2 linked regions of the Pseudobacteroides sp. genome follow. The protein of the gene in region 2 interacts with the protein of the main gene of each other region in a pairwise test. Links are inferred from orthologs where the notes say so. Each region holds a gene or a part of one and is shown on either strand. Other genes may lie near its edges. The genes, in order: VIO64_RS16350 and VIO64_RS19845.

The links.
Region 1: the proteins of VIO64_RS19845 (region 2) and VIO64_RS16350 interact in binary tests that used the Escherichia coli proteins (3 or more experiments, as listed by UniProt). The link is inferred for Pseudobacteroides sp. from one-to-one orthologs.

What each region holds. Positions count from the first base shown.
Region 1 is NZ_DATCTU010000103.1:27,484-30,690, forward strand. What follows is about bases 157-3,030. They hold VIO64_RS16350 (glutamate-5-semialdehyde dehydrogenase), read right to left. Parts: upstream 2,302-3,030; coding sequence 1,012-2,301; downstream 157-1,011. Other genes in these bases: VIO64_RS16345 (penicillin-binding transpeptidase domain-containing protein), read right to left, coding at 157-901; VIO64_RS16355 (2Fe-2S iron-sulfur cluster binding domain-containing protein), read right to left, coding at 2,646-2,912. Outside these bases: more of VIO64_RS16345, read right to left, coding at 1-156; VIO64_RS16360 (hypothetical protein), read right to left, coding at 3,119-3,207. UniProt on the Escherichia coli protein: Catalyzes the NADPH-dependent reduction of L-glutamate 5-phosphate into L-glutamate 5-semialdehyde and phosphate. The product spontaneously undergoes cyclization to form 1-pyrroline-5-carboxylate.
Region 2 is NZ_DATCTU010000120.1:29,279-32,411, forward strand. The notes cover bases 1-2,800. They hold VIO64_RS19845 (sulfate/molybdate ABC transporter ATP-binding protein), read right to left. Parts: upstream 2,038-2,800; coding sequence 964-2,037; downstream 1-963. Other genes in these bases: cysD (sulfate adenylyltransferase subunit CysD), read right to left, coding at 1-190; VIO64_RS19840 (phosphoadenylyl-sulfate reductase), read right to left, coding at 187-909; cysW (sulfate ABC transporter permease subunit CysW), read right to left, coding at 2,096-2,800. Outside these bases: more of cysW, read right to left, coding at 2,801-2,977; sulfate ABC transporter permease subunit CysT, read right to left, coding at 3,001-3,133. UniProt on the Escherichia coli protein: Part of the ABC transporter complex CysAWTP involved in sulfate/thiosulfate import. Responsible for energy coupling to the transport system.

The sequences.
Region 1 (3,207 bases), on a different replicon or contig from region 2:
ATTTCCCTTCATTCTCTCCGGTACCTTTCCATTTGGTTGGATCTGCCCCTTGCGGCACACCGGTGGGCTTATTCAAATCGAAATCAGGCTTTGAAACCATCGCAAGAATTTCACCTGTCCTGGGATCCATTACAATTGCAGTCCCCCCGTTAACAACCTTAAACTGGGTTATAGCTTCACTCAAAGCCCTATCTGCTATATCCTGAATCACTTCATCAATTGTAAGGACTATATTTGACCCATCCCTTACATCGATGACCTTGCTTTCTCCAGGCATTACTCCCTGACCGCCTGCATCAACCTCACTCAAAATTTTACCAGGTTTTCCTTTCAGGTATTTATCCATGGTTCTTTCAATACCCAGCACCCCACTGTTTTCAAAGTCTGTAAACCCAATAACATGTGAAGCTAAACTGCCAGCAGGATAGTATCTTTTCGGCTCTTCTTCAAGATAAACACCCTCAATCTTTTTTTCCTTAATCCAGGTCTTAATCTTTTCGGAGGTATCCTTATCCACTTTCCTTTTTATAAGCTGGTATTTACTTTTTTTGTTTGCCAGCTTTTTTGAAATTTCGTTTTTATCGGTCTGAAGAATCTGGGACAACATTGATGCTATTTCGTCCGCATCCTCCTTCAGCTTGTGGATATTCTCAGGGCACACGGATATTGTATAATAGGGTATACTCACTGCAAGCTCTTTTCTATTCCTGTCATAAATATTCCCTCTTCTTGGGGATATCAATGTATCTCTTGTCTGCTGTGCCAAAGCCGCTGAACTTAGCTTGCCGCCTTCAATGATCTGAAGCCAGACAAACCTGCCAATCAAGGCAGTTATCATGGCTACAAATATGAATAATACAAAAGCAATTCTCCCCTTTTTTATCTTTTGTAATGAGCTCAAAAAACTTCACACCTTTCCAAACAACTTACTCTTATTAAAAAACACTTTAAATTTAAAGTGTTTTTATTTGATAAATGAATATATTCTAAATATCGGCACATTATTAATTTTTACATAGGAAAATCTTTATCGGTTTTTTTATGTTTAAATGTCCTTACATGTTTTGAGTAATCATCTACTATATGACCATTTCCAATGAGCTTGTATTTGTATATTATAAGACCATCCAACCCAACAGGACCTCTCGCGTGAATTTTACTTGTGCTTATACCTACCTCTGCACCAAAACCATAACGGAATCCATCAGAAAACCTTGTTGAGCAATTCCAAAATACATTTCCCGAATCCACAAGACTCATAAACCTAGCTGCCTTATTTTTATCCTTCGTAATAATTGCATCGGTATGTCCCGATCCATAACGATTTATATGCTCAATCGCTTCGTCCAAATCCTTTACTATCTTAACGGACAGAATATAATCAAGGTACTCAGTTGCCCAATCATCCATAGTTGCAGACTTAGCATCAACAATCCCCCGAACCTTCTCACATCCCCTAAGCTCAACATCCTTTTTGTCAAGTTCTGCCTTAAGTGCAGGTAGAAAATCCCTTGCAATCTTTTCATTTACAAGGAGTGTTTCAGCTGCATTGCAAACTGCAACATACTGAGTTTTGGAATCTGTAACGATCCTTACAGCCATATCTGTATCAGCATCTTCCTCAACATAACAATGGCATATTCCGTCAGCATGCCCCATTACAGGAATCCTGGAATTATTCATTATATGCCTTACAAACTCATTTGACCCCCTAGGAATAATAAGGTCTATATAACCGTCCATTTTCAGCATTTCACTTACATCCGACCTTGTTTCAATTTGACTGATCCAACCCTCTGGCATGCCGGCCTCAATAGTTGCTTCATCTATAATCTTTGTCAAAATCCTGTTAGTTTCCTTCGCCTCTGAGCCACCCTTTAATAAAACACTGTTTCCGCTCTTTAAGCAAAGTGTGGATATCTGAACCAATGCATCAGGTCTTGATTCAAAAATTATTCCTATCACGCCGATAGGGCATGTAACTCTGTAAAGCTCCAAACCTTCATCAAGCTCAGTAGAAGATAGTGTTTCCCCGACAGGGTCTGGGAGACCTATAAGACTTTTTATACCCTCTATGACATCATTTATTTTGCTTTCATCGAATTTAAGCCTCTTTAATAAAGGAGCTGCAAGGTTTTCTTTTTCGCTCCTTTGCAAATCTTCCTTGTTAGCCTCTACAATCTCATTTTTTCTTTCTCCAAGCTTTATCGCAATGTTCTCCAAGGCTTTATTCTTCAATTCTCCACTAACAGCAGAAAGCTTAATGGAAGCCTCTTTAGCCTTTATGGCAATCTCCTGCATATTCAATACAACCAACTCCTTGTAAATTTATGTTCCAACGACCAAAGAAGAAAATCACTTGAGATTTTGCAACCTTTAGCCTTATAATATCCTTTTTGCACACTGTTGGGAATTTATTATATTCTAACATAAACCATTTGTTTTGAAAAACATTTTTGCTTATTTAATGTATGATTAAAAAATTACATTCGCTTTCTACGTATCTGGTGGTTTAGCTTCACTAAACTGCTCGCCATGCACCCCGGGTGTTGACGAGTTAATTCAACACCTGAGCGAAATTTATAGCGGAAGTTATTTTTTGTTCCTGCCTAAGAATATTTCCGATAGACTAGTTTAAAATGGTTCTAATCTATCAGCTCAATCTTTGCGTCCCCAATTATCTTTGTTTCACATGCAAGCCTGTATCCCTTCTCAATCTGCTCATCACTTAAAAACTTTTTTTCAGCTTTTGACAACTCCGAAACCTCTCCGTCTGCTACCCTGACCATGCACTTTCCACACTTTCCCCTTCCGTCACAACTCGCCTTTATCTTTAAATTTAAGTCCAAGGCTACATCCAATATTGATTTTTCTTTTTTTATTTTTGTTTTTTTAATGAATTTAACCTTCATAAAACCAATCCTCCATAGCTTAATAAAATCCATTATCCATCTATACTTACCACTATTTTATATATTTCCTCCAAAAAAAATATCTAAATAATATAAATAATAAATAAAAGAAGATCCTGGTCATCCACGATCCTCTTTTATTTGGATTTGTACGCTCCCTATAAAGGTTTCCTAATCACTTATGGAACACTATTATTTTTCTGCCCTCAAGTTTGATTATTGTTCTCCGCTTCCTTTAATACTTCTTCGAAACTTTCTTCGAAGTCGGAATTCTTGCTATAATACTTTATGTTTC
Region 2 (3,133 bases):
GTATTTTAAAGTGGGTATCGATATGCACCAGAGGTATGGGCACATGTCCGAAAAATGCCTTCCTCGCCAGCCAAAGCAGCACCGTACTGTCTTTTCCAATAGACCATAACATACATATGTTTTTAAATTCCCTGTATGCTTCCCTTAATATATGAACACTTTGAGCTTCCAATTTATCTAAATGATTCATACCTCATCCTCCAATCTAATGTGAAGACCACATTCCTTTTTGTCCGGGTTCTCCCACCACCATCTTCCGCTGCGAACATCCTCGCCAGGCCTTACGGCCCTTGTACATGGCTGACAGCCGATGCTGGGGAAACCGTTTTTATATAAATTGCTGTATGGTATATTGTGCTTCTTTATATATTCCCAAACCATATCCTCAGTCCAAAAGGCTAAAGGATTTATTTTATATATGGAATGACTGCTGTCCCATTCGAAAATTTCTATCTCCTGCCTTGTCGCGGACTGGTCTCTTCTTAACCCGCAAATCCAGCCATCTACGGTGCTTAAAACTCTTTTTAGGGGTTTAACCTTTCTTATCTCACAGCATCTTTTTCTTTGCTCGACACTTTCATAAAAGAAATTCGGTCCATACTTTGACACTGCAGCTTCCAAGTCTTTGCTGTCAGGAGCATATACCTCATAATTGAAGTTATACCTTTGCATGGTCTCTGCCATAAGGTCATAGGTGTTTTGAAAATGCCTTCCTGTATCTAAAAAGAAAATTCGGGCTTTAGGGTTATTTTTAAGCAGAATATCGGTAAGAACCTGATCTTCAATAGAAAGACTCGATGCCAACACAATTTTTGAACTGCCTATTTCATTAATAACAAATCTTATAATATCTTCAGGGCTTTTTTTTACATACTCATTGTTTAGCTCAATTAAATTTAATTTACTCATTTATTTTCCCCTTCCATATAAAAATGTAATAGAGTTATCGCTTCTATCTGTCGATTAAATCACGTAATCCTCTGGTATAAATACCCTAAAATCTCTAGGTCTCACAAAAATATTTTGTTTTTCTTTAAGCCCAAGTTTCCTGTATTTCTCTTTGCTGATTTCCGCCTCAATATAATCTCCGCTGTCAAGCCTCCTTAGTTCCAGGTTTACTATGGGTCCTACAGCCCTTATAAAAACAATCTCTGCCCCAATAAATTCATTTCCTTTTGCATCAAGGCTTATTTCAATATCATGGGGGCGGATATAGCTAATTGCATTTTTATTTCTGGTTTCAGCGTGTTCCGGTACATCAAGCTTCATTGATCCTATTTCAACCTTCCCATTATGCACCCTTCCGTGGAAGAGGTTTACATTCCCCAAAAAATTATAAACAAAAGGGTTAACAGGATTATCGTACACCTCTTCAGGTGTACCTATTTGCTCTATCTTTCCTTTATTTAATATTACAATTCTATCTGCTACATCAAGTGCCTCCTCCTGATCATGTGTAACAAAAACACTTGTAATTGGGTATTCATCATGCAGCTTCCTGAGCCATCTTCGAAGGTCCTTTCTTACTTTTGCATCTAGAGCTCCAAAAGGCTCATCCAGCAGTAATACCTTCGGCTCAACAGCCAACGCCCTTGCAAGAGCAATTCTCTGACGCTGACCACCCGATAGCTGTGCAGGATAACGTTTCGCCAGTTCCTCCATCTTTACAAGGGAGAGCAGTTCATTCACCTTATTGTTAATTTCCTCCTTGTCAGGCCTCAGCTTAGAAGGTCTGACCTTCAAACCGAAAGCTATGTTTTCAAAAACATTCATGTGTTTAAATAATGCATAATGCTGAAAAACAAATCCAACTTTTCTATCCTGTGTACTTTTTCGTGTGTTATCTTCACCGTCAAAAATAATGTTTCCGCTGTCAGCCGTTTCCAACCCGGCAATTATTCTTAAAAGAGTTGTCTTCCCTGAACCTGACGGCCCCAATAGAGCCACCAGTTCTCCAGTGTTGATCTGAAGATTTATTTCGCTTAGTGCCTTAAATGAATCAAAGGACTTTGTTATATTGGAAATCTCAATACTCATAGCCATCCCTCCAGCTTAAAATTTAAATTTAGGAGTTATTTCCTCTGCCAAAGGAAAATCAATTACTCTTTCGGTATTGCTGACTAATCTTCCAGTCGGCAATATTTTTTATAATGAGATTTATAATAGCAATTATTGTTAGCAGTGTTGCAACCGCAAAAGCAGCAGAAAACTTGTATTCATTGTATAGAATCTCAACATGAAGGGGAAGTGTATTAGTAAGCCCTCTTATATGACCTGATACAACCGAAACTGCACCGAACTCCCCTGCTGCTCTTGCAGCTGTGAGCATTACCCCGTATAAAAGTGCCCATTTGACATTGGGAAGGGTTATAAGAAAGAATGTTTTTAAGCCGCTTGCCCCCAAAGTAAGTGCAGCCTCCTCTTCCGAGGTTCCCTGGACTTCCATTAAAGGAATCAATTCCCTGGCTACAAAGGGCATTGTTACAAATAAAGTAGCAATAACAATACCGGCAGGGGCAAATATCACCTTAATACCCAAAGCAGTAAGAATTGGAGCTAAAAGTCCATGACTGGTGCTGAAAAGCAAAACAAATATCAATCCTGCAACAACAGGGGAAATTGCAAAGGGTAAATCTATTATAGTAATTAGCAGGTTTTTTCCTTTAAACTTAAATTTAGCTACTGCCCAAGCTACTATAAGTCCAAATGCAGTATTTATGGGAACAACAATGGCTATTGTAAAAAGTGTCAGCTTTATGGCTTTCATAGCCATGGGATCACTGATTGCAGCATAGTACACACTTGCTCCCTGCTCAAAAGCTTTAATAAATACTGAAATGAGAGGAACCAGGAGCATTAGTACAAAAAACATTAGTGCAATTGTTGTTAAAACTATGGGGACGATTTTTGATTTACTTACCACTTTTCTACTATTTTGACTTATGATCTTAATATTTATAGGAATACTTCCACCCATATTTATCACTCCTACTTTTTTATTTATTTATGCCTGTTACTGGTCCACCATTGGAAGATATTGATGATTAAAAGCATTATAAAAGATACAACAAGCATTATGGCAGCAATAGCCGTACCACCTGCATAATCATATTGCTCAAGTTTTGTTCTTATC